DNA from 4 places in the Streptomyces sp. NPDC044003 genome. Region 1 is predicted to be linked to each of the others. Evidence: riboswitches for the same ligand, from Rfam matches in the RefSeq annotation. Region 1 holds a riboswitch; each other region holds the start of a gene.

Region 1 (7,701 bases):
TCTTCCGGTCCGCCTCGTTGCGGAAGTCGAAGACGGTGTGCAGGCCCAGCGAGGCGAGGAAGGCGGCGTCGCCCTCCGTCGCGTGGGCGAGATGGCCGCTGCGGAAGAGGCGGCCGGAACGGACGGCGCGCCCGTCCGTCGTCGGCAGGCCGCCCACGTCCCGGAAGTTGCGGACCTCCGCCAGCTCGGGCTCGTCGGCTTCGGCGGGCGGGATCTGCGGCAGCTGCTCCGTCACGGCTGCTCCTGTTCTGTAGATCGGTTCCTGGGGCAATCATCTCCGGTGAGGGTCGCAGCGCGCACCCCCTCGGACGGGAATGGGTGATCTGTCCGTATTGAGGAGTTCGGTATAACCCGCCCCGGTTGCAGGGGAGATGGGGACCGGCGCGTGAGCAGCGTCATAACCGTGACGGACCGTGCCTGATCGTCTTTTCCAAATACCCCCCGGGAAAAGGAGATCGAGGGACCGTCATCCACGGAGGGTGACCGGAATTCCGGACGGATATTGCGCGATCCAAGAGCACTTGAAAACCGTGGCTTGTTCACGCCGACCCCACTCGTCTAGCGTCGCGCTCACTCCGGTCGGACCGCCGAATCCTGCCACCGCCCGGAATCCGCACTCACCCGTACAAGGCAGGAGCGGGGGACCCAGGTAAGTACGCCGATCCCTCGAAGAAGGACGGCTCGGGGTGAAGTCGCGTGAGAACGCGGCCGGACATCTCCAGTCCGAACCCGACAGCTCACCTCGCAGGCGACGGAGAGGAATTCGCCATGCCCGCGAAGGGTAAGCACCGCCGCCCCAAGGCCAACCGCCTGACCCGTGGCATCGCCGCCGCCGGCACCGGCGGCGCCGTCGTCGCCCTCCCGCTCCTCGGAGCCACCGGCGCCCACGCCGCCACCCCGGCCGCCGCTCCCGCCCAGGCCCTCGCCCAGGTGAAGGCCGCCGCCGTCGAGGCCGCGCCCGCCGCTGCGAAGGCCGCGCCGAAGACGTACTCCGTCGTCCGCGGCGACTACCTGTCGAAGATCGCCGCCGAGCACCACCTCGCGGGCGGCTGGCAGAAGCTGTACAAGGACAACCGCCAGGTCGTCGGCGAGAACCCCTCGCTGATCCTGCCCGGCATGAAGCTCACCCTCGGCGCGAAGAGCACCGCCAAGGCCGCCGCGCCGAAGGCCGCGCACAAGAGCACGCAGAGCTCCGGCAAGAACGGCGACGCCCCGCGCGCCTCCCGCAGCAGCGAGCGCTCCTCGGCCCCGGCCGCCGCCGCGACCAGCGCCTCGTCGTCCTCCGCGACCTCCTCGTCGGCCGGCACGACCTCCTCCTCCGGCTGGTTCGCCCCCGTCAGCGGTGGCATCTCCACTCCGTACCGCGCCTCGGGCTCCATGTGGTCCTCCGGCTACCACACCGGTGTCGACTTCATCGCCTCCACCGGCACCACCATCGTCGCGGTCGGCCCCGGCACCGTCTACTCCGCGGGCGACGGCGGCGCGTACGGCAACCAGGTCGTCATCCAGCACGCCGACGGCACCTTCTCGCAGTACGCCCACCTGTCCTCGATCTCCGTCTCCGCCGGCGAGACCGTCAGCGGCGGCCAGCAGATCGGCCTCTCCGGCGCGACCGGCAACGTCACCGGCCCGCACCTGCACTTCGAGATGCGCACCGGGCCGGAGTACGGCTCCGACATCGACCCGCTGGCCGCCCTGCGCCAGCACGGCGTGAGCATCTGACGGCACGTCGTCCTCCGGAAGCCCGGCACGCACGTGCCGGGCTTCCGGCGTATTCCGGCTTGGCGGAATCTTTATCGGTGGCATATGTCACCCTCCGTCAACCCTTCCTTACGGTCGCGTAGGTCACATCCGAAAGGGAAGGATGTGTTTCCGTGGCAGACGATTCGACATCAACAGACAAGAACGCATTCGGGTCGTACGCGGCGATCGGTGACAGCTTCACCGAGGGCGTCGGAGACCCCGGGCCCGACGGGACGTACGTCGGCTGGGCGGACCGCTTCGCGGTCCTGCTCGCCGACCAGCTGCCGGAGCACGACGACTTCCGCTACGCCAACCTGGCCGTACGCGGGCGCCTTCTCGACCAGATCGTGGCGGAACAGGTCCCCCGGGCGAAGGAACTCGCCCCCGACCTGGTGACCTTCTGCGCGGGCGGCAACGACATCATCCGCCCCGGAACGGACCCGGACGATGTGGCCGAGCGCTTCGAGCGCGCCGTCGCCGACCTGACCTCCGCCGTCGGCACGGTCATGGTGACCACCGGCTTCGACACCCGCGACGTGACCCTGCTCAAGCACCTGCGCGGCAAGATCGCCACCTACAACGGACACGTCCGGGCCATCGCGGACCGCTACGACTGCCCGGTCCTCGACCTGTGGTCGCTGAAGTCCGTCCAGGACCGGCGCGCCTGGGACGACGACCGGCTGCACCTCTCGCCCGAGGGACACACCCGCGTCGCCCTGCGCGCCGCCCAGGTCCTCGGCCTGCCGGTGCCCGCCGACCCGGACCAGCCCTGGCCGCCGGTCCCGCCGCGCGGCACGCTCGAAGTGCGCCGCGACGACATCCACTGGGCCAGGGAGTACCTGGTGCCGTGGATCGGGCGCCGGCTGCGCGGCGAGAGCTCCGGCGACCACGTCGAGGCCAAGCGTCCGGACCTCATGCCCCTGTAGCGGGCGGTACGGCGGCGGGGATCCGCTCCAGGACCCCGCCGGCGAACACGTCGTACAGCGGCAGCGTCTCCAGGTGGACGTAGCCGATGTGGCAGTCGCAGACGGCGAGGGGGCAGGCGCGGGGACGCAGGGCGGCACGGTACGAGCCGTCGTACAGGTTCCCCAGCTCGGCCCTGACGAAGTGGCAGCGCCGCACCGTCCCCTCGCCGTCCACCGAGATCACCGACTCACCGGTGCGGCAGGGCAGCCCCGCCGAGCGGTGCGGATGCCGGCTGTACGGGAACAACGGGTCGAGCTCCGTCCACCCCTCGGCCTCCGCGTCGGTGTACCTGTGCCCCTCGGCCGCGTTCACCCAGAGGTAGACGTGCGGCGGCAGCGCGGCCCGCAGCCGGCGGGCGTCCTCCCGGTGCTCCGGAAGACCGACCACGCCCACGCTGTACCGGACGCCCCGCTCCGCCAGCTCCCGGCACTTCGCGAGGAACCGCTCGGGCGCCGTCTGCCCCGGGTGGTACGTGCACCAGAGCGCCACGCTCTCCGGGTCGGCCTCGGCCAGCCACTCCGTCCGGCAGCTCAGATTGGTCTGGATCGCCACCCGCTCCACCTGCGGCAGCCGCGACAGCTCGACCAGCGCCCGCCGGTACCAGGAGCGGACCAGACCCTCGCCCCACGGGGTGAAGAGGATCCGCAGCCGGTCCCCGGTCTGCGCGGCGGCCCAGCCGGTGAACCGTTCGAGCGCCGCCCGGTCCGCGCGCAGCTGCTCCCGGCTGTCCCGGCGCTTGGCGAACGGGCAGTACGGGCAGTCGAAGTCGCAGGAGGAGAGCGGCCCCCGGTAGAGAAGAGTGAGATCCACGGCCGCCGCCTACTTCGCCTCGTACGCGGCCATCGCGGCCGCCACCGAGGGGGAGAACAGCTCGGGGCCGAGCCCGTCCGAGTACGCGAGTCCCTCGGGCGACAGCCGCAGCAGCCCCGCCGGAGCGTCCGCATCCAGCCATCCGTACTCCTCGAACCGGGCGAGCTCCGGGCCGAAGTCCGCGAACGGCGAGGACCCGAACCGCTCCTCGTACCCGGCGACCGGCATGCCCTCGGCCTGCAGCAGCGACTGGAGGAGATGACGGCGACGGGCCTCGGCCTCGCTCATCCCGTATCCGTGCGCGGCGCGGGAGAAGTCCTCGGTCTCCGTGTACGCGTCGATGATCGAGCGGATCTCCCGCATGTCGACGGCGTAGTCGAAGGAGTAGTGCAGGGCCGAGGTGTACGACCGGGCTCCGCAGCCCAGGCCGATCATGCCGTCCGTCTGGCAGGCGTAGTCGTCCGGCCCCGCGGGACCGGCGTCCGCACGGCGGAACATCCGCATCGACACCTGCTCGTAGCCGTGCGCGAGGAGATGGTCCCGGCCGTACCGGTAGAGACGCAGCCGCTGCTCGTCCCACTCCCGGTCGGCGGCCGCCGGGTCCTGGAGCCGGCCGAGACCGGTGAGCGGGCGCACGTACAGCGGATAGAGGTACAGCTCCTCGGGCCGCCAGGCGAGCGCGGCGTCCAGCGAGACCCGCCAGGACCGCTCCGTCTGCCCGTCGATGCCGTAGATCAGGTCGATGTTGAGGACGGGAACCCCCGTGTCCCGGATCCGGCCGAGCGCCGCCTCGACGTCCGCGCGGTGCTGGGGCCGGACGGCGGCCCTCGCCTCGGCCTCCACGAAGCTCTGCACGCCGATGCTGAGCCGGGTCGCGCCCCGGTCCGCGAGCAGCCGGAGCCGGTCGGCGGTCGCGGTCGCCGGTGAGGTCTCCACGGAGAGGGGCACCGCCCGCAGATCCACGCCCATCCGCTTCTCGGCGATGTCGCACAGGCGCGACAGCTCCGCGGCGGTCAGGAACGTGGGCGTGCCGCCGCCGAACGCGGCCGTGGCGAACCGCACCGGGGACGCGTCCCCGAGGGCCTCGCGGACGACGGTGGCCTGGCGGTCGAGGGCGTCGAGGTAACGGGTGGTCAGCTCGTCAGGGGCGCCGATCCGGGTGAAGAGGTTGCAGAAGCCGCAGCGGACCTCGCAGAACGGTATGTGCGCGTAGAGGGAGAGGGCGTCCTTCGGCTCCCCGGCCCAGAGTCCGGCGAGTTCCGGGCGCCCGGGGAGCGGGCGGTACGCCGTCTTGTGCGGGTAGGCGTAGACGTAGCTGCGGTACGGGCGGGGGGTGTCGGGGGTGTCGCTCAGGGCACTCACGCCGCCACCTCGCCCTCGGGTCCCGGCAGGACGAACTGCGCGTACGGCACGGTCCACACGACCTCGTGACCCAGCCGGTGCCCGGTGAAGCCGTCCTCCCCGTACGCGGTGCCGTGGTCGGAGCAGACGATCGCGAAGCAGGGGCGGCGGCTGCTCATCGCGGCGAAGAGCCGACCGATGTGCCGGTCGACGTACTCCAGGGCCGCCGCGTGGGTCTCCCGGGAGTCGCCGGCCTCGCGGGTCGCCCCCGGCAGATGGAACCAGTTGGGCTGGTGCAGCGCCGACACGTTGACGAAGAGGAAGAGACGCTCCTCGCGGGGAAGCCCGGCGACGACCTCCTCGGCGCAGGCGACCTGGGCCTCGAAGGAGGACGGGGAGGCGACACCGAAGGAGGGCTCCCAGTGGCTCTCCCGGAACAGGCCGGGGAGCACGGAGCCGAGGGGCGGCTGCTTGTTGAAGAAGCCCACGCCGCCGACGCAGACCGTCCGGTACCCCTCGCCCGCGAGGGCGGACACGAAGTCCGGAGTGTCGTGGACCCAGGTGCCGTCGGCGGTCGACTCGCTGCCCGCGAAACGGGCCGCGAACAACCGGGGGTGAGGCCCCTGCGCCGCGGGGGTCGGCAGGAAGCCGGCGAAGATCGCCTGGTGGGAGGCGTACGTGAAGCTCCCGGGCGCGTGCCGCCGCTCCCAGACGCCGCCGGGGAGATGACGGGCCAGGTTCGGGATACGGCCCTCGGCCGCGAGCTCGGCCGCCACGTCGTACCGGAGGGTGTCGAGGGTGACCAGGAGCAGGTCGTGGCTGCCGACGATCGCGTTCATGTCGGGCTGGTTCACGTGGTGCTCGTTCCTGTGGTGCCGGGGATGTCCAGGGGGGTACGGGGGATGCCGGGTGCGTTCCCGAACTGCGCCGCGACCTGGGCCGCGTACGTGTCGAGCCCCTCGGCGCCGCTGCCGGGCAGGCCCGTCAGCCCGGGCAGCAGATCGCCGAAGGCGTTCACCTCGCCCACGGCGAACCGGCGCCAGCCGCTCGCGGGCAGCAGGTCCACGCCCACGCACCGGGTGCCCGGGAAGGCGGCGGCGGCCCGCTCGCACACCCCGAGGGCGTCCGCCCAGCTGCCCCCGGCCGCCGCGATCGCCGCCCGTGCCGCGGCCAGATCGCCCCGGGCGCCGCCCAGGTGCAGATTGGTCATGGGGGAACGGCTGGTGCGGAGCACGGCGTGGGTGGCGCGCCCGTCGATCACCACCACCCGCAGATCGGCGGCCCGGCCGTCCTGCGTGGCCTTCGGCAGCCAGCGCTCGACGTGCAGGCCGTCGGGGGCGAGGGCGTCCACGATCGCGGCGACCTCGGGCTCGCTCGTGTAGCGCCGTACCCGCAGGGAGTTGAAGAGCCGACCGTCGGCTCCGCGCTCCACCGAGGTGGTGGCCTGGACCCGGCCCGCGCCGTTCGTCTCCAGCGCGAGCACCCCCGAGGCGGAGGAGCCGTGCGCGAGCTTCACGAACACCCGGCGCATGCCGCTCCCGGCGGTCAGCGCCCTGACGTCCGTCCAGCCGCGCACCGCCGGGGCGTCGGCTCCCGAGGTCGGCGACTCGGGCACGGGGACCCCGGCCGCCCTCAGCCGGCCGTGGCTCAGCCGCTTGTCGAACAGGACCGCGAGCTCGGCGGGGTCGTCGACGAGAACGGCGCCCGCCTCGGCGACGGAGCGGGCGAGGTCCGCCACGGCGGCGACGAACCGCCCGTACCAGCGGCCGGTGCCCTCGACCCGGGCAGGATCGTCGACCCCGCGCAGCAGCCGGTCGGCCTCCGGATCCTCGCCGGGAGAATCCAGCCGCACGGTCTCGCCCGCGGCGAACCGCGCCCGGCCCCGGAGCACGTCCGGCCAGGACACCGCCCGCGCCTCGGGCAGCCCGGCGGTCCGCAGCGCGTCCTGGAAGAACGCGACGCGGCGGCCCGCCGGATCGCCCACGACGACGAGGCGCGGTCGCCGGCGGCCCGGCGGATCAACGACGGGCACGAGGCGCGGTCGTCGGCGATCCGGCGGATCCCCGACCTCCACGAGGCGCGGGCGGGAGGTCATTCGGCGACCGCGACGTAGCGCCAGACGTCCCCGTCGCCGTCGTCCTCCGCCACCTGCGCGTCGTCGAGATCGACGGTCACACCGTGCGGGACGAGCGCGGCGCGGACGCGCTCGCACATCGCCTCCGACAGATAGTGGTGGGAGAGGTCGAGGTGGGTGAGATGGGTCAGCGGCTGTCCGTCGACGAGCGCCGCCGCACCGTCGTCGGTGAGCACGCCCATGGAGAGGTCGAGCCGCTCGATCCGGGCGACGACGGGCGCGCCCGCGACGGCGGCGGCCACGGCGTCCTGGATCACGCTGTCGCACAGGCCCAGGTCGCGCAGGGCGGGGAACGTCGTGCCGGCGAGCAGCGGCGCCAGGTCGTCGGTGGTGCTGTCGCCGCCGTACTCGTCGGTGCCGAGCCAGAGTTCCAGCTTCTCCAGGGCGGGCAGGTCGCTGCCGACGATGCCGCGCACCACCGCGGCGCGGAGGCCGCCGGTCTGGACGACCAGGGTCCGCAGACCGGTGTGCCGGATCGACGGGAAGGCCAGCTCCGAGCCACCGCGCACCCCGAACTCCGTCAGGGCCGGGTAGGCGGCGAGGAGCGGCGTCACGTCGGACTGGATGATCCACGAGATCTCGCAGTCCTCGCTCGTCATGTCGCCGAGGAAGACCGCCTCCAGGCCGGTCAGCCGGTTGTTGGCGCCGATCAGCGCGGTGACGATGTCCGCGGACGAGTTCTCGTAGGCCTCGTCCCAGCCGCCGAC
Region 2 (7,701 bases), on a different contig from region 1:
TCCGTCAGCTTCAGGTCGGCCGCCGCGACGAGGGCCGGGAGCTGTTCGACCGTGCGGGCCGAGGCGATCGGCGCGGCGACGGTCGGCCGGGCGGCGAGCCAGGCGAGGGCGACGGTGGCGAGCTCCGCCTCGTGCGCCTCGGCGACGGTGTCGAGGGCGGAGAGGACGGCCTGGCCGCGCTCGGTGTCCAGGTGCCGGGCGGCCCCGGAGGCGCGGACGCTGTCGACGGCTGCACCGGGGCGGTACTTGCCGGTGAGGAAGCCGGCCGCGAGCCCGTAGTACGGGACGGCCGAGAGCCCGGCCTGCTCGACGGTCTCCAGGAGCGGGCCCTCGTAGGTGTCGCGGGAGATCAGGTTGTAGTGCGGCTGGAGGGCGACGTACCGGGCGAGGCCCTCGGCCTCGGCGAAGTCGAGGGAGGCGCGCAGCCGCTCCGGGGAGATGTTGGAGGCGGCGACGGCCCGCACCTTGCCGTCCTTCACCAGCTGGTCGAGGGCGGTGACGATCTCCTCGACCGGGACGGACTCGTCGTCGAAGTGCGTGTAGTACAGGTCGATGTGATCGGTGCCGAGGCGGCGCAGGGACTCCTCCGCGCCCGCCTTGATGGTGGTGGCGGAGAGGCCCTTGAAGTGGGGGTGGGCGCCGACCTTGGTGGCGACGACGATGTCGGAGCGGTTGCCCCGGGAGGCGAGCCAGCGGCCGATGACGGTCTCGGACTCGCCGCCCTCGTTGCCCTCGGCCCACGCGGAGTAGACGTCGGCGGAGTCGACGAAATTGCCGCCTGCGGCGGCGTAGGCGTCGAGGACGGCGAAGGACTCGGCCTCGTCGGCGGTCCAGCCGAAGACGTTGCCGCCCAGGGCCACGGGGAAGACGTGCAGGTCGGAGCTGCCCAGCGTGCGGAGAGAAGTCATGCGTCGATCAACCGCTTCCGCCGCCGGGCCTATTCCGGGTCGTCTCAGAGACTCAGGCCCTTGGAGCGGAGCCAGGCCGCCGGGTCGATGCCGTCGCCGCCGGCGGTGTGGACCTCCATGTGGAGGTGGGCGCCGGTGACGTTGCCGGTGGCGCCGACGCGGCCGATGGTCTCGCCGGTGCTCACGGTCTGGCCGGCGCTGACCAGCATGGAGGAGAGGTGGCAGTACCAGACCTCGGTGCCGTCCTCCAGCTCCAGAACGATCCGGTAGCCGTAGGAGCCGGACCAGCCCGCCGACTTGACGGTGGCGCCGTGGACCGCCTTGAGCGGGGTGCCCGTGGGGGCGGCGAAGTCGAGACCGGTGTGGTAGCCGGAGGACCACATCGAGCCGGCCTGCATGTAGGTGGCGGTGAGGGTGTACGAGGACACCGGCAGCGAGTAGCTGGCGGCGAGCTGGGCGAGGCGCTCGGCCTCGGCCGCCGCTTCCGCCTTCGCCTTGGCCTCCGCTTCGGCCTTCGCCTTGGCTTCCGCCTCGGCCTTCGCCTGCGCCTCGGCGGCCGCCTTCTCCGCCGCGTCCGCCTTCGCCTGCGCCTCGGCGGCGGCCTTCTCGGCGGCCGCCTTCTCCACGGCGGCGAGCTCGGCGGCGTCGGCGGAGGCCTGCTGCTGCTCGGCCTGCTGGAGGATGCGGGCGCGCAGGGCCTCGCCCGCGGCGGGGGCGGCGGCCTGCTCGGTGCGCTCGTCGGCCGCGGTGGTGTAGGTGGCGTCGGTGAGCGGGTTCGGGTTGGCGAGGGCCGCGGTGACCGGCGCGCTGTCCTCCTCGGGGAGGAGGTCGCCGACGCCGGGGAGGTCGTGGGCGTCCGGCAGGTTCAGGTCGGGGAGGTCCGGCAGCGAAATGGCCACCGGGGGCTTCTCCTGCGCGGTGGCGAGGCCGCCCGCGCCGACGGCCGCGATCACGCCGACGCCGAGGACGGTGGAGGAGCGGGCGAAGTTGGAGCGCTGCTTGACGACCCGGTGCCGGCCGCCGGAGCGGCTCTCGGCGCGGAGGGAGCCCTCGGTGGGGTTCCACTCGGTGTCCGGGGCGGCGGGACCCGCACCGCCACCGAAGGCATCGAAGGGGGCTTCGGGTGCGGGGGTGTTGGACGCCACGGGGGCGCGCTCCTTTCCTTCCGTCTCGCCTACCGGGTTAGCTGACGGGTTCGGAGCAGGAAGGTCTCCTACGGGCACGCTCGCACGAGTGCGAAGGGGCCCGATTCACCCCAAGTGGTGGTTCCCCGGTTCCTTTTCAGGATTCGGCGCGTGCGCACGGTGCCGCCTCTTGCGACGGCTGGGACGACCGCACTGCGTTATCGAACGTTAATAGACAGGGGGTCCCGATTCCAAGCCGTTCCCCTTGATCATTCATTGAATTGAGAGGTAATGACCCGACTTGACCCCCCTTCAGAGCGAGCCCGTCAAACACTCGCGATCTGACGTTAAGTCAATTGTTATCGCAGTGACACCCCTCGACTACGCCCGGTGACCGGACTCGCCCGGCGGCACCACCGGCATCGTCCGGCGCCGCTCGGGCTGCCCCGTCGCCGGGCGGCTCACCGCGAGCAGCGCCATGTCGTCGGTCGACCCGCCGCCCGTGTGGAGCCGTACGTCGTCCACGAGCGCGTCGAGCAGCTCCTCGGGCCCCGGAAAGATCCGCCCGGCGAGCCGCGCCGCCGGATCGTAGAAGACGCCCTGCGCGTTCCGCGCCTCCGAGAGGCCGTCCGTGTAGAAGAGCAGCGTCGCGCCCGGCGGGAACAGTCGCGCCTCGGCCCGGTCCGGCCACGCCGCCAGGTCGCCCATGCCGAGCGGCAGCGCCGCCTCGCCCGGCTCCAGCGAGTCGAGGCGCCCGTCCGCGTGCAGCATCAGCGGCGGCGGGTGCCCGCGGTTGACGACCCGTACGAAACCGTCGAAGGTCCCGCTCCCGTCGGCGCGCGGGATCTCGGCGAGCACCGCCGTGGTGAACCCCTCGAAGGCGTCGAGCCCGTGCCGGCGGGTGCCCTCCCGGGCCAGCGCCCGTTCGAGGCGCTGCGCCACGCCCTCCAGGTTCCGCTCCTGCTCCGCCGCCTCCCGGAAGGCCCCGATGACGACGGCGACGGCCTCCACCGCGTCCATCCCCTTGCCCCGGACGTCCCCGACCACGAGCCGCACCCCGTGCGGGGTGTCCTGGACGGCGAACAGGTCCCCGCCGATGAACGCGTCGGCCTGCGCCGCCTCGTACCGCGCGGCGCACTGCAGCCCGCCGATCCGCTCGGCGGGCATCGGCAGCACCGCCTTCTGCGCGGTCTCCGCGATGACCCGCGCCGAGGCGAGCCGCTCGCCGCTGCGGCGCACGACCCGGTTGATGAGGAGCGCGAGCGCGGAGACGGTGACGACGGTCAGGGTCTCGGTGAGGGCGGGGATCTCGTCGACGGTGCCGTTGTAGACGTGCAGCCCGATCGAGGCGAGGACGGCGGCGATCCCGGTGAGCAGGGTGGTCAGCAGGGAGAAGAGGGGCGCGGCGATCAGCGGGGCGGCGGAGAAGAGCGGCGCCGCCGTGTACTCGGGCGGTGTCGCCAGGTCGAAGACGACACCGCCCAGGATGACCAGCGGGGGCAGCGCACGGATGAACCGCCGGGCACCGCGGTACGCGGGGCGGCCGCTCTCACCGCCCCGCCGCCCTCCGCCCGCCGCTCCTAGGGGGTGCCCCACCTGTGCTCTCCTGCCCGGTCCGACCGGCCGCGGTCCGCACCGCGCCCTCCCAGGGTGGCCGCCGCCGGACGGGGCGGCGACTCCCACGGGGCCGAGTGGGCGTACACCCCCCTTGGACGGTCCCTAGGGGGCCCCGCCCTCCGCGAGCCGTCCGCCCCGGGCGAGCAGCGCCATCGCCGCCGCGCACACCAGGCCCACCGCGCACAGCACCAGCCACGGCGCCGCCGACCAGCCGGTGACGTCGAGGAGCGCGCCCGTCCCCAGGTTCCCGAGGGTGATCCCGATCCCGCACACGGTGTTGTAGAGCCCGTAGTGGGTGGCCACCCAGCGCCCCCGGGACAGCGCGACCACGGTGTCCATCTCGTACGGGTAGAGCACCGCGTTCGCGACGGCCAGGACCGCCGCGCACGACAGCAGCCCCACCAGACCGCGCCCCAGGACGGCCGGGACCAGGAACGCCCCGCCCATCAGGGCGAGACCGAGGACGAGACACCGCTCCCGGCTGAGGCGGCGCCGGCACCAGGCCGTGATCCGCAGCTGTCCGGCGAGCGCGACGAGCGCCGAGACGGCGAACAGCGCCGTCGTCGCTCCCGTACCGCCCGCCGCGAGCGGCAGCGCCAGATAGACCTGGAAGGACAGCACGTACGAGCCGGTCATGGCGAGCGAGAACAGCCAGAAGGTCCGGTGGGCGAGGACCGTACGGAACTGCCCCCGCTGCTCCTGCGGCGCTTCGGAGACCCGTACGGGCAGATGCCGGAGCTGTACGAGGGTCAGGCCGGCGAACAGCACAGCCGCGACCACGCACGTCAGCCGGAACGACACCCCCGTCAGGGCCACCCCGACGAGCGGCCCGAGCAGGATGCCCGCCTGGTAGTAGGTGTTGAACAGCGCGAAGGCCTCCACCCGGCGCTCCTCCCCCGCCTCCGCCGCGAGACAGGCCCGCACGGCGGGGTTGAACAGCGCCCCCGCGAGGCCGGTCGCGAGCGAGGCGGCGATCAGCATCGGCAGCGACTGCGCGAAGGCGAGCGCCCCGAAGCCGACCGTCCGCAGCGCGCAGCCGGCCACGATGAGCGGCTTGAAGCCGAGCCGGTCGGCGAGCGCCCCGCCGACCAGGAACATGCCCTGCTGGGAGAGGTTCCGGGCGCCGAGGACGAGCCCGACGGCCCAGGCGGCCATGCCGAGCCCGTCCGCGAGGTGCGCGGCCAGGTACGGCATGAGCATGTAGAAGCCGAGGTTGATGGTGAGCTGGTTGAGGAAGAGCAGCCGGACGGCCGGATCGAAGGTGCGGCTCTGCTTCCAGATGCCCCCCTTGGAGGGCGCGGTCGCGAGGGTCACTTGGCGCGCTCCAGGACCCGCCGGGTCCAGCCGCTGACGGACGTGTCGGAGACGTACGCGGCGGGGTCCTCCCGTACGGGCCCGTCGAGCAGCCCGTGCGCCGCGCAGAACTCGTCGTTGAAGACGGTGTCGAAGTACCGCTGCGGCCCGTCGGGGAAGACGGCCGCGATCCGGGTCCCGCGCGGCCGGGTGCGGGCCAGCCAGCCGGCGACGAGCGCGACCGCGCCGACGCTCCAGCCGCCGGTCGCGAAGTGCCGCGAGGCCAGTCGGCGGGCCGCCCGGACCGCCTCCGCGGGGCCCACCCAGTGGACCTCGTCGAAGGCCCCGTGGTCCACGTTCCCCGGGTGGATGGAGGAGCCGAGGCCGCGCATCAGCCGTTCACCGGCCGGCAGGCCGAAGACGGTGGAGTTCACGGAGTCCACGCCGACCAGCTCCAGGGCCGGGCTGCTGGTGGCGCGCAGGGCCCGGGAGATCCCGGCGGAGTGGCCGCCGGTGCCGACCGCGCAGACGAGCACGTCGATCCGGTCGAGCTGCGCGGACAGTTCGGCGGCGAGCCCGGCGTACGCGTCGCAGTTGTCGGGGTTCCCGTACTGGTTGGGCCACCAGGCCCCGTCGAGGCTCAGGAGCAGCTCGGCGACCCGGTCCATCCGGGCCTGCTGCCAGCCGCCCTGCGGGCTGGGCTCGGGGACGACATGGACCTCGGCGCCGTGGGCGACGAGCATCCGCTCGACGATCGGTTCGAGACCGGGGTCGGTGACGACGTGCACGGGGTGGCCGTGGAGCACGCCCGCGAGGGCGAGGCCGAGACCGAGCGTGCCGGAGGTCGACTCGACGATCGGGGCGCCGGGCCGCAGCTCCCCGCGGCGGCGGGCCTGCTCGACCATGTAGAGGGCGGCGCGGTCCTTGATGCCGCCGAAGTTGAAGCCTTCGAGCTTGGCCCAGTAGCCGTCGTCCGTCCACAGGACGGGGGTGTTGCCGACGGTCTGCCCTTCGACGGGAAGCATCAGTGGTGCGGTCATGGGAGTACGTCCTTGGGGTGGGTACGCGAAAGGGAACCTGGTCACGCGAGTGCGGGACCCGGCTCAGTTCCGGTCCACCCCGAGGGCGATGAGCAGTCGGCCCGGCTCGGGGCCGGGGCCCGCCCGGTCCCGGACGCAGCGCGCGCGGGGGTCGTCGCGGAGGTCCGCCGCGTACGGCAGGACAGCGGCTCCGCCGGCGTGCGGCACGGCGAGCGGGGAGGCGGCGGCCTGGGCGGGGAGGTGGGCGTCGAAGGTCCAGGTGTCCCCGGACTGCTCGCAGCCGTGCGGGAGCGCGGGGGCGGAGAGGGTCGCGGTGCCGGAGTTCGGCAGGACGTGCCCGTGGGGGCCGTGGCAGACGCTCACGAGGAGGGTGAGAAGCGCGAGCAGGACGAGCACGGCGGGCGCCCGCCGGCTCACTTCGCTCACACGCTGGTCGCTCATGGTGCGCGTGAGGCTACGGTGGGGCGTGGCACACCTGCAAAGAGGCAGGCACGCTTTTGGCCACCGTTTACTTCAGACAGCCCTGTCAGAGGTTCCGCTCGGCGTAGACCTTCATCGCGTCCCGGACGAGGATCGCGGTGCCCTCGCCGTGCCGGTCGTAGTTCGCGGTGAAGCGCGGGTCGTCGACGTACATCTGTCCGAGTCCGATCACGTACTCCTTGCTCGGCGTCGTGGTCGTCGACAGCCAGGCGATCTGGCGCCGCGTGATGGCCTGCACCTCGTCGCTGTCGGCGGCGAGGCCGTCCCGGGCCGCCTGCCCGAAGTCACGGGCGATGCCGGCCTGCTCGTCCATGAACGCCTTCCTCTGCGCGTCGCTGAGCGAGCGCCACCAGCGGTCGCCCTTCTCGTACGCCTCGCGGCCCCAGCGCTCGGTGACCTCCTCCTCGTACACCGTGTGGTCGAAACCGTCGAACACTTCCTCGGCCATGAGCTCTTCTCCCTTCTCGGTCTTGTGGAGAGTGGTCCGCACCGACGCGATCTGGCGTCCGATGCGCTCGCGCTCCTGCTCCAGGAGGGCGAGATGGGTGCGCAGGGCGGCGGACGTGTCCCGCTGCCCGGCGAGGACCTCGGCGATGGCGGGCAGCGAGAGCCCCAGCTCGCGCAGCAGCAGGATCCGCTGCAGCCGCACGAGCGCCGCCTGGTCGTAGTACCGGTAACCGTTCGCGCCGATCCGGCTCGGTTCCAGCAGTCCGCGCTCGCCGTAGTGGCGGAGGGTGCGGCTGGTGGTGCCGGCCTTCTTGGCGATCTCCTGGATCGACCACTCCATGCCGAGAACGCTAAATCTTGACGTTGCGTAAAGGTCAAGCGGTGAAGAAGCCGGAAACGACGAAGACCCGGATTCCTGAGAATCCGGGTCTTCGTTGCTACTGAGTAGCGGGGACAGGATTTGAACCTGCGACCTCTGGGTTATGAGCCCAGCGAGCTACCGAGCTGCTCCACCCCGCGTCGGTGAACATGACTCTACGGCATGACCGGGGCGATCACGAAATCGGTTGTCCGTCGGCTCGTCGTCAGCAGCCGCAGTCGTCCGAGTCGACCGGCGCCGTCAGCGGGTCGGCCGCCTTCTCCGCGGGCCCCTCCCACGTCTCGTACGCGAAGCCCTCGCGCACCCAGTACTCGAAGCCGCCGAGCATCTCCTTCACCTGGAAGCCCAGCTCGGCGAGGGCGAGCGCGGCGCGCGTGGCGCCGTTGCAGCCGGGGCCCCAGCAGTAGGTGACG
Region 3 (7,701 bases), on a different contig from region 1:
GACTACGCGGCGCCCGGCCAGGACATCTCGCTCTACATCAACTCCCCCGGCGGCTCGATCAGCGCCATGACCGCGATCCACGACACGATGCGGACGCTCTCCTGCGACGTGGAGACCACCTGCCTGGGCCAGGCCGCGTCCACCGCCGCCGTCCTGCTCGCCGCCGGCACCCCCGGCAAGCGGATGGTCCTCCCCGGCGCCCGCATCACCCTCCGGCAGCCGGCCATGGACGAGCCCCTCCAGGGACAGCCGAGCGACCTCGACATCCACGCGCGCGAACTGCTGAGGCTGCGCGCCCTGGTGGCCGGGATGCTCACCGAGTACACCGGGCAGAGCCGGGAGCGGATCGACGCCGACATCGACCGCCTCAGCGTCCTGGACGCGCCCGCGGCCGTCGCGTACGGACTGGTGGACCACGTGATCACGAGCCGGCGCGACACCGGCGCGGCGCGGTGAGCCGGCCGTGGTGCCCGAGCTGCCGCCGCTGCCCGCGCTGACCCGCGCCGAGGGTGAGTTGATCGACGCGTACCTCGAAGTCGTCGACCTCCTGGGGAAGATCAACCCATCCAGGGGTACGCATACCTATGGGGCGCTGCGCGCGGCACAGGCCCTGGTGGGACGCGCGGAGGCGCTGCGCGAGGCCCTGACGCTCATGCATATGCGGGGCGAGAGCGAGGTCCACGCGGACACTCTGGCGCGCGCCCTACGGGTGTTGGACGGCGAGCGCCGCGCCGACCGCGTCACCGTCCCCCGCACGCGGGCTAGTTGACATTCCGGCATGTCGTGTCGAGGTCCGGTCGGCCGACACGGATCGCAGAATCGCTCCCCCGTTCGGCGTAGTCGACGAGTCGACATATGGGGCGGGTGAGTTGCGCAACAGGTGTACGCATTTGGCGGAATGGGACGTTCCGCCGCTGGTGCGGGGCTCGTCGGTCAAACCTCCGAAGATCACAAAGCCCGCCTGTCCACCCGTATGGATCAGTCGTGAGGAGCCTCACATATCGCCGTTTCAGCTCGGATTTCGCCCTGGTTGTGGGTCAAGATCCCTGTCGACGACAAGCCCCCGCCATCCGCGGCGGGGCGGTCCGGGCGGACGCCGAGTCCTGCCGCTGTCCCGGACGTCTGGTCGACAGGAGTGGATCGGCAGGAGTGGAGGACCCGAGCAGTACGGGACGTACGCGCTGTTTCTCGCAGCGGGGCCGTCCCTTGGGGTGAAGCCGCAGCCGCGGCCGGGCATCTTCGCCAGTCCGAACCCGACAGGTCATCCTTCGCAGGCGGCTGACGAAGGGTTGCGCATGACTGCGCAGATGCACGTCCCGTCCCTGCTGTCCCGGGCCGGAGCCGTCTCGGCTCTCACCCTCGCCGCCGTCGGCGGCACGTTGCTCGCACCAGGTGCGGCACCCGAGGCCCAGGCAGCCACCACATACGCGAACAAGGCACTGAGCGTCGCCGCGTCCAAGAAGGGAGCCCCGTACCGGTACGGGAGCGCCGGACCCTCCAGGTTCGACTGCTCCGGTCTGACGCTCTACGCGTACAAGCAGGCGGGCAAGTCGCTGCCCCGCACCGCGCAGCAGCAGTACAACAACACCCGGCACATCTCCGCGTCCAGCAGACAGAAGGGGGACCTGGTCTTCTTCCACTCCGGCGGGAGCGTCTACCACGTGGGCATCTACGCCGGCAGCGGCAAGATCTGGCACTCGCCCAAGACGGGATCCTGGGTGAAGCTCGACGCGATCTGGACGTCGAAGGTCTACTACGGCCGCGTCCGATGACGCCCGCCGGCCTCTGACCCCGCCCCAGGGGTGCGGTGGCGCCGCCGCACCCCTGCGCCGGGACTCTCACCCCCTAGACGTACGAGGCGGTCGCCGGGGTCCACGGGAGGGTGATCCAGACCGTCTTCCCGCCCTCCTCGGTCGGTGTGACCGAGAGCCGGCCGCCCGCCTCCGCCGCCAGGGAGCGGATGATGACCATGCCCCGGCCGTTGTCCTGCTGGACCGCCGCCGGGAGCCGGCGGGGCCAGCGCGGGTGGCTGTCGGTGACGCCGATGTGGAGTCGCTCCTCGCGCTCCAGACGGACGTCGATGGTGAAGGTGGGTGACTGCCCGAAGGTGTGCAGGACGGCGTTGGTGGCCAGTTCCGAGACCATCAGGCGGATCCCGTCCGCCAGGTCGTCCGCACCGTCCAGACCCCACCCGTCGAGGACCTCCGCGACGAACCGCCGGGCCGTGGGGACCGACGCGGGATCGCTCGGCAGAGTGACGGATGCTTCCTGATGGTCTGCCATGGCGACGCTGTCCCTTTCCCGCCGGGGCTTCCGCCCCGGATCGCGCTTCGCGTCAGAGTCCCACCGATCGTGCCGCCCCGGCAGGCGTTCCACCAAGATATGTCCCCATCTGTCGCCCGAAGCGGTGAACTCTGCTGTCCGTGACCGCTCTTGGACCACCCGACGGTCCGTCAGACCTGGGGTGCGGTCCGCAGGATCGTTTCCACCGCCCGCGTGATCTCCGCGTCCGTCAGATCGGCCCGGGCCGTGAGCCGCAGCCGCGAGATGCCGTCGGGGACGGACGGGGGCCGGAAGCAGCCGACCGCCAGGCCCTGTTCACGGCAGTCCGCCGCCCAGCGCAGCGCCGCCTCCGGGGAGGGCGCGTGCACCGAGACGACGGCCGCGTCGGGCCGGGCGGCGGTGAGGCCGGCCTCCGTGAGGAGCCGGTGCAGCGTCGCGGCGACGGTACGGGCCCGCTCGGCGAGGCCCGGTTCGGCCACGATCAGACGCAGGGCCGCCAGCGCGCCGCCGGCGGCGGCCGGGGCGAGCCCGGTGTCGAAGATGAAGGTGCGGGCCGCGTTCACCAGGTGCTCGATCACCCGGGCCGGGCCGAGCACGGCGCCGCCCTGGCTGCCGAGGGACTTCGAGAGGGTGAGGGTGGCGACGACGTCCTCGTCGCCCGCGAGCCCCGCCTCGTGCAGGGCGCCCCGGCCGCCCTCGCCGAGGACGCCGAAGCCGTGGGCGTCGTCGACGACGAGTCCGGCACCGTGCGCGCGGCAGGCGTCGGCGAGCTCGCCCAGCGGCGCCTTGTCGCCGTCGACCGAGAAGACGGAGTCGCTGACGACCAGGGCCCGGCGCCCCGGGTGCGCGTCCAGGGTCTTGGCGACGGCCTCGGGGTCGGTGTGCGGGACGACGGCGGTCTCGGCGCGCGCGAGACGGCAGCCGTCCACGATCGAGGCGTGGTTGGAGGCGTCGGAGACGATCAGGGAGTCCCGGCGGCCGAGCGCGGTGAGCGCGGCGAGGTTCGCGGTGTAGCCGGAGGAGAAGACGAGGGCCGCCTCGAAGCCGCAGAACTCGGCGAGTTCGCGCTCCAGGCGGGTGTGCAGCCGGGTGGTGCCGGTGACGAGCCGCGAGCCGGTGGAGCCTGCGCCCCAGCGCCCGGCCGCCTCGGCCGCGGCCCCGGTGACCTCCGCGCGGCGGGTGAGGCCGAGGTAGTCGTTGCTCGCCAGGTCCAGGAGGTCCGACTCGGCCGCCCGGGGTCGCAGCGTCCGGACGAGACCGGCCTCGGCCCGGCGACGCGCCTCGGCGTCGGTCCAGTCGAAGGCGGTGCGGCGCGGGCCCGCGGCCCGCGTGTCGTCGGCCAGAGACATGCGGCGATCCTTTTGTAGGCAGCGCACAGACCCTAACCGCAGGATGCCGAGGTCGGGATGTGGTCATCCACACACCTCTATCGGGGGCGTTTGTTCGGATCCTCCTTGGCCCGGGGGTGGGCGGTAAGCAAGGATCTGCGGTTATGGACCTGCTGAACACGCTGGTGGAGAAGGGGCTGCGGCGCGAGCTGCCGACCCGTGAAGAAGCGCTCGCCGTGCTGGCGACCTCCGACGACGAACTGCTCGATGTGGTGGCGGCGGCCGGCAAGGTGCGCCGTCAGTGGTTCGGGCGCCGGGTGAAGCTCAACTATCTGGTCAATCTGAAGTCCGGTCTCTGTCCCGAGGACTGCTCGTACTGCTCGCAGCGGCTCGGCTCGAAGGCCGAGATCCTCAAGTACACGTGGCTGAAGCCCGACGAGGCCTCGCAGGCCGCGGCGGCCGGTGTCGCGGGCGGCGCCAAGCGGGTCTGCCTGGTGGCCAGCGGCCGCGGTCCGACGGACCGGGACGTGGAGCGCGTCGGGAAGACGATCGAGGCGATCAAGGAGCAGAACGAGGGCGTCGAGGTGTGCGCCTGCCTCGGTCTGCTCTCGGACGGCCAGGCGGAGCGGCTGCGGGAGGCCGGCGCCGACGCGTACAACCACAACCTGAACACGTCCGAGGCGACGTACGGGGACATCACCAAGACCCACACCTACGCGGACCGCGTGGACACCGTGCAGAAGGCGCACGCCGCCGGTCTGTCGGCCTGCTCGGGTCTGATCGCGGGCATGGGCGAGAGCGACGAGGACCTGGTCGACGTCGTGTACGCGCTGCGCGAGCTCGACTCCGACTCGGTGCCGGTCAACTTCCTGATCCCCTTCGAGGGCACCCCGCTCGCCAAGGAGTGGAACCTCACCCCGCAGCGCTGCCTGCGGATCCTCGCGATGGTCCGGTTCGTCTGCCCCGACGTCGAGGTGCGGATCGCCGGCGGCCGCGAGGTCCACCTGCGCTCGATGCAGCCGCTGGCGCTGAACATCGCGAACTCGATCTTCCTCGGCGACTACCTGACCAGCGAGGGCCAGGCCGGCCAGGCCGACCTGGACATGATCGCGGACGCGGGCTTCGAGGTGGAGGGCGCCGGCACGACCACCCTCCCGAAGCACCGCGCGGACGCACTCGCCGCGGCCGGCGCGACGGGCGGCTGCGGCTCGACGGCCTCGGCGGGCTGCGGCTCCGAGGCCTCGGCCGGCTGCGGCTCGCACGCGGAGGAGGGCGGCGGCTGCGGCCCCTGCGGCGGTCACGCGGCGCCCTCCGCGGCTCCGGCGCGCACCGCCGACGAGGCCCGCACCGACCTGGTGGCCGTACGCCGCCGGGGCGCCGGCACGGACCTCGCGCCGAATGCGTAACGACGAACTCCTCGCCCTGGACCGGGCGCACGTCTGGCATCCGTACGGCCCCATGCCGGGCCGCGCGGAGCCGCTGGTCGTCGCGTCCGCGTCCGGGGTGCGCCTCCGGCTCGCCGAACCCGTCGAGGGACAGGACGAGTTGGTCGACGGCATGTCCTCGTGGTGGTCGGCGGTCCACGGCTACAACCACCCCGTGCTCAACGAGGCGGTGCGCGGCCAGCTGGAGAAGATGAGCCACGTCATGTTCGGCGGGCTCACCCACGAGCCGGCCGTCCGGCTCGCCGCCCGGCTCGTGGAGATCACCCCGGAGCCGCTGCGGCACGTCTTCCTCAGCGACTCGGGCTCGGTCTCCGTCGAGGTGGCGGCCAAGATGTGCCTGCAGTACTGGCGCTCCCTCGGCCGCCCCGAGAAGCAGCGGCTCTTCACCTGGCGCGGCGGCTACCACGGGGACACCTGGCAGCCGATGTCCGTGTGCGACCCCCAGGGCGGGATGCACGAGCTGTGGTCGGGGGTGCTCCAGCGGCAGGTGTTCACGGACGCGCCGCCGGCCGCGTACGAGGAGTCGTACGCGGAGCTGCTCCGGGCCCGGATCGCCGAGCACGCGCACGAGCTGGCCGCGGTGGTCGTGGAGCCCGTCGTGCAGGGAGCGGGCGGCATGCGCTTCCACGACCCGGCGTACCTGCGGGTGCTGCGCGAGGCCTGCGACGCGCACGACGTGCTGCTCGTGTTCGACGAGATCGCGACCGGGTTCGGGCGGACGGGCACGCTGTTCGCCGCCGACCGGGCGGGGGTCTCCCCCGATGTGATGTGCGTGGGCAAGGCGCTGACCGGCGGCTACATGTCGATGGCGGCGACGCTCTGCACGAGCCGCGTCGCCGACGGGATCTCGCGCGGCGAGGTCCCGGTCCTGGCGCACGGGCCGACGTTCATGGGGAACCCGCTCGCCTCGGCCGTCGCCCTCGCCTCGATCGACCTGCTGCTCTCCCAGGACTGGGAGGTCGAGGTCAAGCGGATCGAGGCGGGCCTGCGGGACGGACTCGCCCCGGCAGCCGGCTTCCCGGGCGTCCGCGAGGTGCGGGTGCTCGGCGCGATCGGCGTCGTCCAGCTCGACCACGAGGTCGACATGGCGGCGGCGACCCGCGCGGCGGTCCGGGAGGGCGTGTGGCTGCGCCCGTTCCGCGACCTGATCTACACGATGCCGCCGTACGTGACGGGCGACGAGGACCTGGCGCGTATCTGCACGGCGGTGAGGGCGGCAGCGGCGGCGGGCTGACGGATGCCCGTCGTGGGCTGCGCCCCGCCGTTGTGGGCAATCGTTCCGCAGGGGCGATGGGGGTCCCCCCTGCTCGAGCGAAGCCGAGAGCTTGGGGGAGGGTGGGCACAACGGAACGGCGCCCTGACCGGCGCCAGAGGTTCCCGCGCCTGAACCCGCACCGCCCGCACCGCCCGCACGACCAAGGAAGGACCCCCCATGGGCATCATCATCGTCACCGGCACCGGCACGGAAATCGGCAAGACGATCACCACCGCGGCCGTCGCCGCAGTCGCCACCGCCGCCGGCCGCACCGTCGCCGTCCTCAAGCCCGCCCAGACGGGCATCGGCCCGGACGAGCAAGGCGACGCGGACGAGGTCGTACGCCTCTCCGGCGCCACGGCCTCCGCCGAGCTGGGCCGTTTCCCGGAGCCGCTGGCCCCGGGGACGGCGGCCCGGCGGGCGGGGATGGCTCCGGTCGGCCCCCGGGAGGTCGCCGAGGCCGCCCGGAAGCTGGCCGAGGAGCACGACCTGGTGCTCGTGGAGGGAGCGGGCGGCCTCCTCGTCCGCTTCGACGAGGAGGGCGGCACCCTCGCCGACGCGGCCGCGCTGCTCGCCGCGCCCGTCCTGGTGGTGGCCCCGGCCGGTCTCGGCACGCTCAACTCGACGGCCCTGACGGCCGAGGCCCTGCGGGCCCGCGGGATCGAGCAGCTCGGCGTCGTCGTCGGCAGCTGGCCGGACGCGCCGGACCTGGCGGCGCGCTGCAACCTCGCGGACCTGCCGCAGGCCGCGGGCGCTCCCTTGCTCGGAGCCGTACCGGAGGGTTCGGGGGCACTCGACCCGGCGGAGTTCCGGGCGGCGGCGGGCGGCTGGCTGGCTCCGGAGCTCGGCGGCACGTGGGACGCGGAGGCGTTCGCGGGGGCGCAGGCGGCACCGGTCTCCGTAGGCTGACGGTATGCGCGCACGAGTTCAGGAGATCGTCTTCGACTGCGCCGCCCCGGCGGCGCTCGTCCGCTTCTGGGCCGGGCTCCTCGGCGGCGATCCCGTCGACCGGAGCGCCGACTGGTCGTACGTGGATCCGCCGGAGTTCGTACGGATCGCCTTCCAGCGGGTGCCGGAGGGCAAGGCCGTCAAGAACCGGGTCCATCTCGACGTGGAGGTGGCGGATCCGGCACGGGCGGCCGAGGAGGTGGTGCCGCTCGGGGCGGTGACGGTCGGCGGGCTCGTCACCGACGAGCAGGGCTCCTTCCAGGTCATGCGGGACCCGGAGGGCAACGAGTTCTGCTTCGTGACGGGATGAGGTGACCGACGATGACACACCCCGGCTCGCCTCCTCGTGTCCACCACCCTTTGTTCGCCCGCTTCTACGCCCGGTTCAGCGTCTCGGCCGACACGCGCGGCGGGCTCGGTGCCCTGCGTACCGAGCTGCTCG
Region 4 (7,701 bases), on a different contig from region 1:
CGACCACCTCGGGGTGGTCGTCGACGAGCCGGGAGACCCGCAGCAGCAGCTCCTCCAGGGCCGGGGTGTCGACCGGGGCCGAGCCGCGCCAGCCGAAGAGCAGCGGGGCGGTGCGGAGGGAGCGGACGAGTTCGGCGGCGTCCCGGTCGGTGGCCGGAACCAGCCGGTGGGCCGTGTCACCGAGGAGTTCGGAGGCCGCGCCAGAGAGGCCGAAGGAGAGGACGGCGCCGACGGCCGGGTCGATCGCGGAGCGGACGACGGTGTCGACGCCCCGGGGCACCATGGCCTGGACGACCGGCTGGAGCTCCTCCGGCTTGCCGAGGACCTCGGTCACCTCGGCGTACGCCGTGCGGAGCTGCTCCTCGGTGGCGAGGTCGAGCCGGACGCCCCCGAGGTCCGGGCGGTGGCGGAGATGGGGCGCGGTCGTCTTGAGCGCGACGGGGTAGCCGAGCCGGCCGGCGGCCGCGACGGCGGCGTCGGGCGTGGGCGCGGGGAGGGTCGGCAGGACGGTGATGCCGTACCGGGCGAGCAGCGTCCCGGCCTCCTCGGTGTCGAGGGTCACACCGCGGGCGTCGACGCCGTCGGCGCCGAGGACCCCCTCGATGAGCGCGGCGGCGCCGGCCTCGTCGATGTCCTCGTACTCGGGAACCCGGCCGGGCTCGGCGGCCTGCCGCCGCCACTGCCCGTACCGCACGGCCTCGGCCAGGGCACGCACGGCCCGCTCGGCGGCGGGGTAGGCGGGGATGGTGGCCTGGGCCTGCTGCGCGGGGGTGGTGGGTTCTTGTACGGGGCCGGGCTCTTGTACGGGGCTGGCTTCTTGTACGGGGCTGGCGTCTTGTACGGGGCCGGTTGCTTGCACGGAGGTGGTGGCGGGGGCGGCTGCGGGGCGGGGCCCGTCCGCGCGAGTCCCGGGCGACGTGACGGCTCCGCGCCCCGGTGCCGTCGGCCGCGTGCTCGTCGCCACCGCGAGGGCCTCCGCGAGGCCGCCCATCTCCACATGGACGACGACGACCGGCTTCGTCGGTGCGGGGGCGGAGGCGACGGCCTCGCGGAGGGCGGCCGCGAGCACCTCGCCGTCGCCGAACTCGGTGGCCCCGTCCTCCCCGACCCAGGGGATCGCGGTGACGACGACCGCGTCGGACGTCTCGTCCGCGAGCGCCGCCGCCAGCGCGTCCCGGAAGTCCGCCGGGACCGCCGCCGTCGTCAGGTCGAGCGGCCGCAGCGGGCGCAGCCCCTCGGTCAGGCAGGCGTCGTACGTGAGGAGGCCCAGCGACTCGGAGTTGCCGAGGATCGCGACCCGGGGCCCGGCGGGCAGCGGCTGGGCGGCGAGGAGCAGTCCGGCGTCGACGAGTTCGGTGACGGTGTCGACGCGGATCACCCCGGCCTGCCGGAGCAGCGCGGAGACCGTGGCGTGCGGGATGCGGGTGACCGGGACCCGGTGGCCGGGCGGGGCGCTGCCGCTGTGCCGGGCGCCCTTGACGACCACGACCGGCTTGACCGCGGCGGTGCGCCGGGCGAGCCGGGTGAACTTCCGCGGGTTGCCGATCGACTCCAGGTAGAGCAGGACGACGTCGGTGCCGGGGTCGTCGTACCAGTGCTGGAGGAAGTCGTTGCCGGAGACGTCGGCGCGGTTGCCGGCCGAGATGAAGGAGGAGAGCCCGGCGCCCCGCCGGTGCAGTCCGGCGAGGAGGGCGATCCCGATGGCGCCGGACTGGGTGAAGAGCCCGATCCGCCCGGCGGCCGGCATCTGCGGCGCGAGCGAGGCGTTGAGCCGGACGTCGTCGGCGGTGTTGATGATCCCGAAGGCGTTGGGGCCGATGATCCGCATGCCGTACGAGCGGGCCTGCCGTACGAGCTCACGCTGGCGCTCGCGGCCGGCGGCGCCGCTCTCGGCGTATCCGGCGGAGACCACGACGAGGCCGCGCACCCCGTGTTCGCCGCAGTCCGCGACGGCCTCGGGCACCCGTTCGGCGGGGACCGCGACGACCGCCAGGTCCACCGGTTCGCCGATGGCGCCGACGGAGGGGTGGGCGGGGACGCCGTCGAACTCGGTCTCTCCGGTGAGCGCGGCGTTCACCGCGTACACCCGTCCCGTGAAGCCGGCGCCGAGCAGGTTGCGCAGGACGGTGCGGCCGACCCCGCCCGGGGCGCGTCCCGCGCCGACGACGGCGACGGACCCGGGGGTGAGGAGGCGCTGCACGGAGCGCGCCTCGGCGCGCTGTTCCCGCGCGCGCTGGACGGCGAGGGAGCGGTCGGTCGGTTCGAGGTCGAGGTGGAGCCGGACGGAGCCGTCCTCGAAGCTGCGCTTCTGGGTGTAGCCCGCGTCGGTGAAGACCTTGATCATCTTGGTGTTGGCGGGGAGCACCTCGGCGGCGAAGCGCCGGATGTCCCGCTCGCGCGCGACCGCCGCGATGTGTTCGAGGAGGGCGGAGGCGACGCCCCTGCCCTGGTGGGCGTCCTGGACGAGGAAGGCGACCTCGGCCTCGTCGGCGGGGGCGGATGCGGGCAGGCCCTGGGCGTTGATGCGGTCGTAGCGCACGGTGGCGATGAACTCGCCGCCGACGGTCGCGGCGAGCCCGACCCGGTCCACGAAGTCGTGGTGGGTGAAGCGGTGGACGTCCTTGGCGGACAGACGCGGGTAGGGCGCGAAGAAGCGGTAGTACTTCGACTCGTCGGAGACCTGCTCGTAGAAGCTGACGAGCCGGTCGGCGTCGTCGGCGGTGATGGGCCTGATGCGCGCGGTGCCGCCGTCGCGGAGCACCACGTCCGCCTCCCAGTGGTCGGGGTAGGCGTGCTCCGGTGGGGCCGGCCGCGCCGGTGGTGCCGGTGGTTCCGCCGCTTCCGACTGCTCCGACGCGCTCTGCATGGGGTCAGCCTACGACCGCGACACGACAGCGGCACCGGGCGCGGGGCAGGTGCGTGGGATGCATGGTGCTGCAAGCTGGGGAGGGCCGACGGACGGTCCGGCCCGGGTCGAAGGGTGGTCCTGCCCGGGCCGAAGGTCGGCGTGAGCACCGCGCAACCCGTGAGAGACTGGTCTAGACAACCCGCTTGAGACTTGAAGGGCAACACCATGGCTGAGCGCCGCGTCAACGTCGGCTGGGCCGAGGGCCTGCACGCCCGCCCCGCGTCCATCTTCGTCCGTGCCGCCACGGCTTCCGGCGTGCCGGTGACGATCGCCAAGTCCGACGGCACCCCCGTGAACGCCGCCTCCATGCTCGCGGTGCTCGGTCTGGGCGCGCAGGGCGGCGAGGAGATCGTTCTCGCCTCCGAGGCCGACGGCGCCGAGGACGCCCTCGACCGCCTGGCGAAGCTGGTCGCCGAGGGCCTGGACGAGCTCCCCGAGACCGTCTGATCCCGGTCCCCCGCACGGCGAATGGCCGTGGCCGCCGAAATTCCGGCGGCCACGGCCATTCGCATTGCACGGGCCTATTTCCGGGCAGCACAAAAAGCGCGGCCGAATGCCTATTCTTTGTATACGGTGTGCGCGTTAATTCCGGGCACTCGCCGTGTTGACGGCATGTTGCGAAACCCTCACACGGCCTCGCTCCGGGGTTTTGAGCCGGTGCAGCGACATCGAACGCTCCGCGTGCAGCGCGGTCAGCGACCTCGCCCGCTCGGCGTCGCCGCGCGCCACGGCGTCCACGATCGCGCCGTGCTCGGCCCAGGCCTCCACCGGCTGGGCCGGCTGGTCCACCACGTGCGTCCAGGCGATCTTGTGCCGCAGCTGGGTGAGCAGCGCCGTCAGGGCCGGGCTTCCGGAGGCCTGGGCGAGCGTCTCGTGGAACCAGCCGCCGAGCGAGCGCAGATCCTCGCCCTGCCCGCGCCTGGCCCGCTCCTGCCCCAGCCTGACCAGGCCGCGCAGCACCTTGAGGTGTGCCTCGGTGCGCCGCTGCGCGGCCCGCGCGGCCCCCAGCGGTTCGAGCAGCGCCCGCATGTCCAGCAGATCGGCCGCCTCCTGCTCGGTCGGCTCGGCGACATGGGCGCCCGCGTGGCGGCGGGTGACGACGAAGCCCTCCGACTCCAGGGTGCGCAGCGCCTCGCGGACCGGGACGCGGGAGACCCCGTACCGGCGGGCGAGCTGCTCCTCGGTCAGCCGGCTGCCCCGCTCGAACACGCCGGAGACGATGTCGTCCCGGATCGCCGTGCATACCGAGTGCGCGGGAATGCGCATGTCCGACCTCCGCCTTGGTCCGCGCGAGTCAATTCCGTCGGCGCCTGTTCTGCGCCCGATCTGCGACTCTATTGCAGCGCGCCGGAATTTCCGATGCCCCAGCGGAATCCATGGATATCTTTTGGCCAGCGAAAAGCCCCGGCTCAGTACGAGCCGGGGCTTTTGCGACGCGGTGTGCGGCGGAGGCCGGGTCAGACCTGGACGCCGCGGGCGCGGAGGTACGCGACAGGGTTGATGTCCGAGCCGTACTCGGGGCTCGTGCGCGCCTCGAAGTGGAGGTGGGGGCCGGTGGAGTTGCCGCTCGAGCCCGAGACGCCTATCTGCTGGCCCGGCTCGACGGTCTGGCCGACGTAGACCCCGATGGAGGAGAGGTGGCCGTACTGGGTGTACGTGCCGTCGTTCATCCGGATCACGATGTTGTTGCCGTACGCCCCGCCCCAGCCGGCCTCGACGACGGTGCCGGAGCCGACGGAGACGACCCGGGTGCCGTAGGCGGCGTGGAAGTCGATGCCGGAGTGGCTGCCGGAGGACCAGAGCGAGCCGCCGGCCTTGTAGCCGGTGGAGACGTACGAGCCGGCGACGGGGAGCTGGAAGGAGGCCAGGCGGCGACGCTCGGCCTCGCGGGCGGCGCGCTCGCGCTCCAGGCGGATCTCCTTGGCGCGGGCCTCGGCCTTGCGCTTCGCCTCGGCCTTGGCCTTCGCCTTGGCGATGGCCTCGTCGGCCTCCTGCTCCTGGGCGGCGGCCTGGGCGTTGATCGGGTCGACGAGGGAGTCCTCGGTGATCACCTGGGTGAGGCCGGTGTCCTCGACGGAGCGGTTGTCCGTGTCGGCGGCGAGCGCCGGGGAGGCGAGGGTTCCGATGACGCCGGTGGTGGCGAGCGTCGCGACGCCGGCGATGCCCACGCTGCGGCGCGCCATCCGGCTCGGACCACGATGCTTCCCGGTGGCACGGGTGAACGCCATGTAGAGGCTGATCCTTTCCTTCCTTCTCGCCTACCGGGTTAGCTGACGGGTTCGGAGCAGGAAGGTCTCCTACGAGCCCCTCCGTCGAGACGAAGGCGCCCGATTCACCCCAGGGACTACGTGTGGGTCCCCGGCTCCCCAGGCTCGCGCCTGACGGGGACTCGGCGATGACTGTCCGATGCCGCGGATGCGGCACGTGCAACTGACGAACAGTCGCACCGACGCTATGCGGATCGTCTTTCAATCACCAACCAGACACGCCTTTTGTAAGACATGCCACAGGGCAAACGATCACTCTTACCTGCAATACGGACAAAGCGGAGGACCCCGACGAACTAGGTCGTCAGGGTCCTCCTGTTGTCGCCTCGGGGCCGGAATCAGCCCGTCACGACGGTCACTTCACCGATGCCGAGGGCGCGCACCGGCTCCGCGATCTGCGCCGCGTCGCCGACGAGGACGGTGACGAGGCGGTCCACCGGGAAGGCGCTGACCACGGCGGCCGTCGCCTCGACCGTGCCGGTCTCCGCCAGGCGCGCGTACAACTGGGCCTGGAAGTCGTCCGGGAGGTGCTGCTCCACCTGGTCGGCGAGCGTCCCGGCGACGGAGGCGGCCGTCTCGTACTTGAGGGGTGCCACGCCCACCAGGTTCTGCACGGCCGTCTCGCGCTCGGCGTCGGTGAGGCCCTCGGCTGCGAGCGTGCGCAGCACCTTCCACAGGTCCTCAAGTGCCGGGCCGGTGTTGGGGGTGTCGAAGGATCCGCTGATGGCGAGCATCGCGGCGCCGTTCCCCTCGGCGTCCGAGCGGAGCACCTGACCGAAGGCCCGCACGCCGTACGTGTAGCCCTTCTCCTCGCGCAGGACCCGGTCCAGACGCGAGGTCAGGGTGCCGCCGAGGCAGTACGTGCCGAGGACCTGGGCCGGCCAGACGCGGTCGTGCCGGTCCGGGCCGATCCGGCCGATGAGCAGCTGCGTCTGCACGGCGCCGGGACGGTCCACGATGACGACCCGTCCGCTGTCGTCGGCGGTGATCGGCGGCATCGGGAGCGGCTCGGCCGGCTCACCGGTCCAGGCGCCCAGCGTCTCGGCGAGGACCTTGTCGAGGTCGACGCCCGTCAGGTCGCCGACGACCACGGCGGTGGCCGTGCCGGGCCGCACGTGCGCCTCGAAGAAGGCGCGGACGGCGGCGGCGTCGATCGCGGCGACGGTCTCCTCGGTGCCCTGGCGCGGCCGGGACATCCGGGACTCGGCCGGGAACAGCTCCTTGGAGAGCTGCTTGGCGGCGCGGCGGGCCGGGTTGGCCGTCTCGTGCGGGATCTCGTCGAGACGGTTGCGCACCAGCCGCTCGACCTCGGTGTCGAGGAACGCCGGGGCGATCAGGGCCTCGGAGATCAGGCCGAGCGCCTTGGGCAGCCGGGAGACCGGGACCTCCAGGGAGACCCGTACGCCCGGGTGGTCGGCGTGCGCGTCGAGCGTGGCGCCGCAGCGCTCCAGCTCGGCCGCGAACTCCTCGGCGCTGTGCTCGTCGGTGCCCTCGGAGAGCGCGCGGGCCATGATGGTGGCCACACCGTCGAGACCGGTGGGCTCGGCGTCCAGCGGGGCGGGCAGGAAGATCTCCACGGCGACGACCTGCTGGCCGGGGCGGTGGCTGGTGAGCACGGTCAGACCGTTGTCCAGCTTCCCCCGGTCAGGGGCCGGGAAGGCCCACGGCTTCGCGGTGCCCGGCCGGGGCTGCGGGTGGAAGTCCATGCTCGTCAAAGACACGGCGGCGTCGGTCACTGGTCCGCTCCCTCTTCGTCATCGCCGTCGGCGTGGTCGCTCTGCTCGGTCGCCAGGGGCTCGTAGACGAGCACCGCGCGGTTGTCGGGGCGCAGCTTGGCCGCGGCGACCGCCTGCACCTCCTCGGCGGTGATGTCCAGGACACGGTCGACGGCGGTCAGGGCGAGCTGCGGGTCGCCGAACAGCACGGCGAACCGGCACAGTTCGTCCGCGCGGCCCGCGACGGTGCCGAGCCGGTCCAGCCACTCGCGCTCCAACTGGGCCTGCGCGCGCTCCATCTCCTCGGGCGTGGGACCCTCGGCGGCGAACCGGGCGAGCTCCTCGTCGACGGCCGCCTCGATCTGCGGGACCTCGACGCCTCCGGACGTCTTGACGTCCAGCCAGCCGAGCGAGGGCGCCCCGGCGAGCCGCAGCAGGCCGAAGCCGGCGGCGACGGCCGTACGGTCGCGGCGGACCAGACGGTTGTGCAGGCGGGAGGACTCCCCGCCGCCCAGGACCGTCAGGGCCAGGTCGGCGGCGTCGCACGCGCGCGTGCCGTCGTGCGGCAGCCGGTAGGCGGCCATCAGCGCGCGCGCCGGGACCTCCTCCTCGACGACCTCGCGCAGCTGCTCGCCGATGACCTCGGGCAGGTCGCCGGGGCGCGGCTCGGGCTTGCCGTCGTGCGCGGGGATGGAGCCGAAGTACTTCTCGACCCAGGCGAGCGTCTGCACCGGGTCGATGTCCCCGACGACGGACAGCACGGCGTTGTTCGGGGCGTAGTACGTGCGGAAGAAGTTCCGCGCGTCCTCCA

The links. Region 1 has a riboswitch for cyclic di-AMP ahead of AC07AW_RS18870 (M23 family metallopeptidase). Riboswitches for the same ligand answer to the same signal wherever they lie in the genome.
Region 2: linked by a shared signal. The riboswitch ahead of AC07AW_RS35090 (M23 family metallopeptidase) and the one ahead of AC07AW_RS18870 (M23 family metallopeptidase) in region 1 are both predicted to bind cyclic di-AMP.
Region 3: linked by a shared signal. The riboswitch ahead of AC07AW_RS26780 (C40 family peptidase) and the one ahead of AC07AW_RS18870 (M23 family metallopeptidase) in region 1 are both predicted to bind cyclic di-AMP.
Region 4: linked by a shared signal. The riboswitch ahead of AC07AW_RS29715 (M23 family metallopeptidase) and the one ahead of AC07AW_RS18870 (M23 family metallopeptidase) in region 1 are both predicted to bind cyclic di-AMP.

Annotation. Positions count from the first base shown of each region.
Region 1 is NZ_JBWKFA010000004.1:389,678-397,378, reverse strand. It holds gene AC07AW_RS18875 (tyrosine-protein phosphatase) at 1-235, opposite strand, end outside; cyclic di-AMP (ydaO/yuaA leader) riboswitch at 592-766, shown strand; gene AC07AW_RS18870 (M23 family metallopeptidase) at 769-1,722, shown strand; gene AC07AW_RS18865 (SGNH/GDSL hydrolase family protein) at 1,875-2,669, shown strand; gene AC07AW_RS18860 (STM4011 family radical SAM protein) at 2,656-3,519, opposite strand; gene AC07AW_RS18855 (STM4012 family radical SAM protein) at 3,529-4,881, opposite strand; gene AC07AW_RS18850 (STM4013/SEN3800 family hydrolase) at 4,878-5,699, opposite strand; gene AC07AW_RS18845 (STM4014 family protein) at 5,711-6,955, opposite strand; gene AC07AW_RS18840 (STM4015 family protein) at 6,952-7,701, opposite strand, start outside.
Region 2 is NZ_JBWKFA010000013.1:132-7,832, forward strand. It holds gene AC07AW_RS35085 (aldo/keto reductase) at 1-908, opposite strand, end outside; gene AC07AW_RS35090 (M23 family metallopeptidase) at 953-2,053, opposite strand; cyclic di-AMP (ydaO/yuaA leader) riboswitch at 2,065-2,212, opposite strand; gene AC07AW_RS35095 (PP2C family protein-serine/threonine phosphatase) at 2,414-3,628, opposite strand; gene AC07AW_RS35100 (MFS transporter) at 3,752-4,963, opposite strand; gene AC07AW_RS35105 (PLP-dependent cysteine synthase family protein) at 4,960-5,982, opposite strand; gene AC07AW_RS35110 (hypothetical protein) at 6,046-6,423, opposite strand; gene AC07AW_RS35115 (MerR family transcriptional regulator) at 6,509-7,249, opposite strand; tRNA gene AC07AW_RS35120 (tRNA-Met) at 7,355-7,428, opposite strand; gene AC07AW_RS35125 (rhodanese-like domain-containing protein) at 7,494-7,701, opposite strand, start outside.
Region 3 is NZ_JBWKFA010000007.1:140,863-148,563, reverse strand. It holds gene AC07AW_RS26790 (ATP-dependent Clp protease proteolytic subunit) at 1-456, shown strand, start outside; gene AC07AW_RS26785 (hypothetical protein) at 464-769, shown strand; cyclic di-AMP (ydaO/yuaA leader) riboswitch at 1,170-1,292, shown strand; gene AC07AW_RS26780 (C40 family peptidase) at 1,296-1,772, shown strand; gene AC07AW_RS26775 (ATP-binding protein) at 1,846-2,283, opposite strand; gene AC07AW_RS26770 (8-amino-7-oxononanoate synthase) at 2,454-3,632, opposite strand; gene bioB (biotin synthase BioB) at 3,776-5,017, shown strand; gene AC07AW_RS26760 (adenosylmethionine--8-amino-7-oxononanoate transaminase) at 5,010-6,290, shown strand; gene bioD (dethiobiotin synthase) at 6,489-7,220, shown strand; gene AC07AW_RS26750 (VOC family protein) at 7,225-7,569, shown strand; gene AC07AW_RS26745 (class I SAM-dependent methyltransferase) at 7,581-7,701, shown strand, end outside.
Region 4 is NZ_JBWKFA010000008.1:325,414-333,114, forward strand. It holds gene AC07AW_RS29700 (bifunctional acetate--CoA ligase family protein/GNAT family N-acetyltransferase) at 1-2,866, opposite strand, end outside; gene AC07AW_RS29705 (HPr family phosphocarrier protein) at 3,074-3,355, shown strand; gene AC07AW_RS29710 (GntR family transcriptional regulator) at 3,491-4,174, opposite strand; gene AC07AW_RS29715 (M23 family metallopeptidase) at 4,366-5,136, opposite strand; cyclic di-AMP (ydaO/yuaA leader) riboswitch at 5,149-5,313, opposite strand; gene AC07AW_RS29720 (M16 family metallopeptidase) at 5,514-6,911, opposite strand; gene AC07AW_RS29725 (M16 family metallopeptidase) at 6,908-7,701, opposite strand, start outside.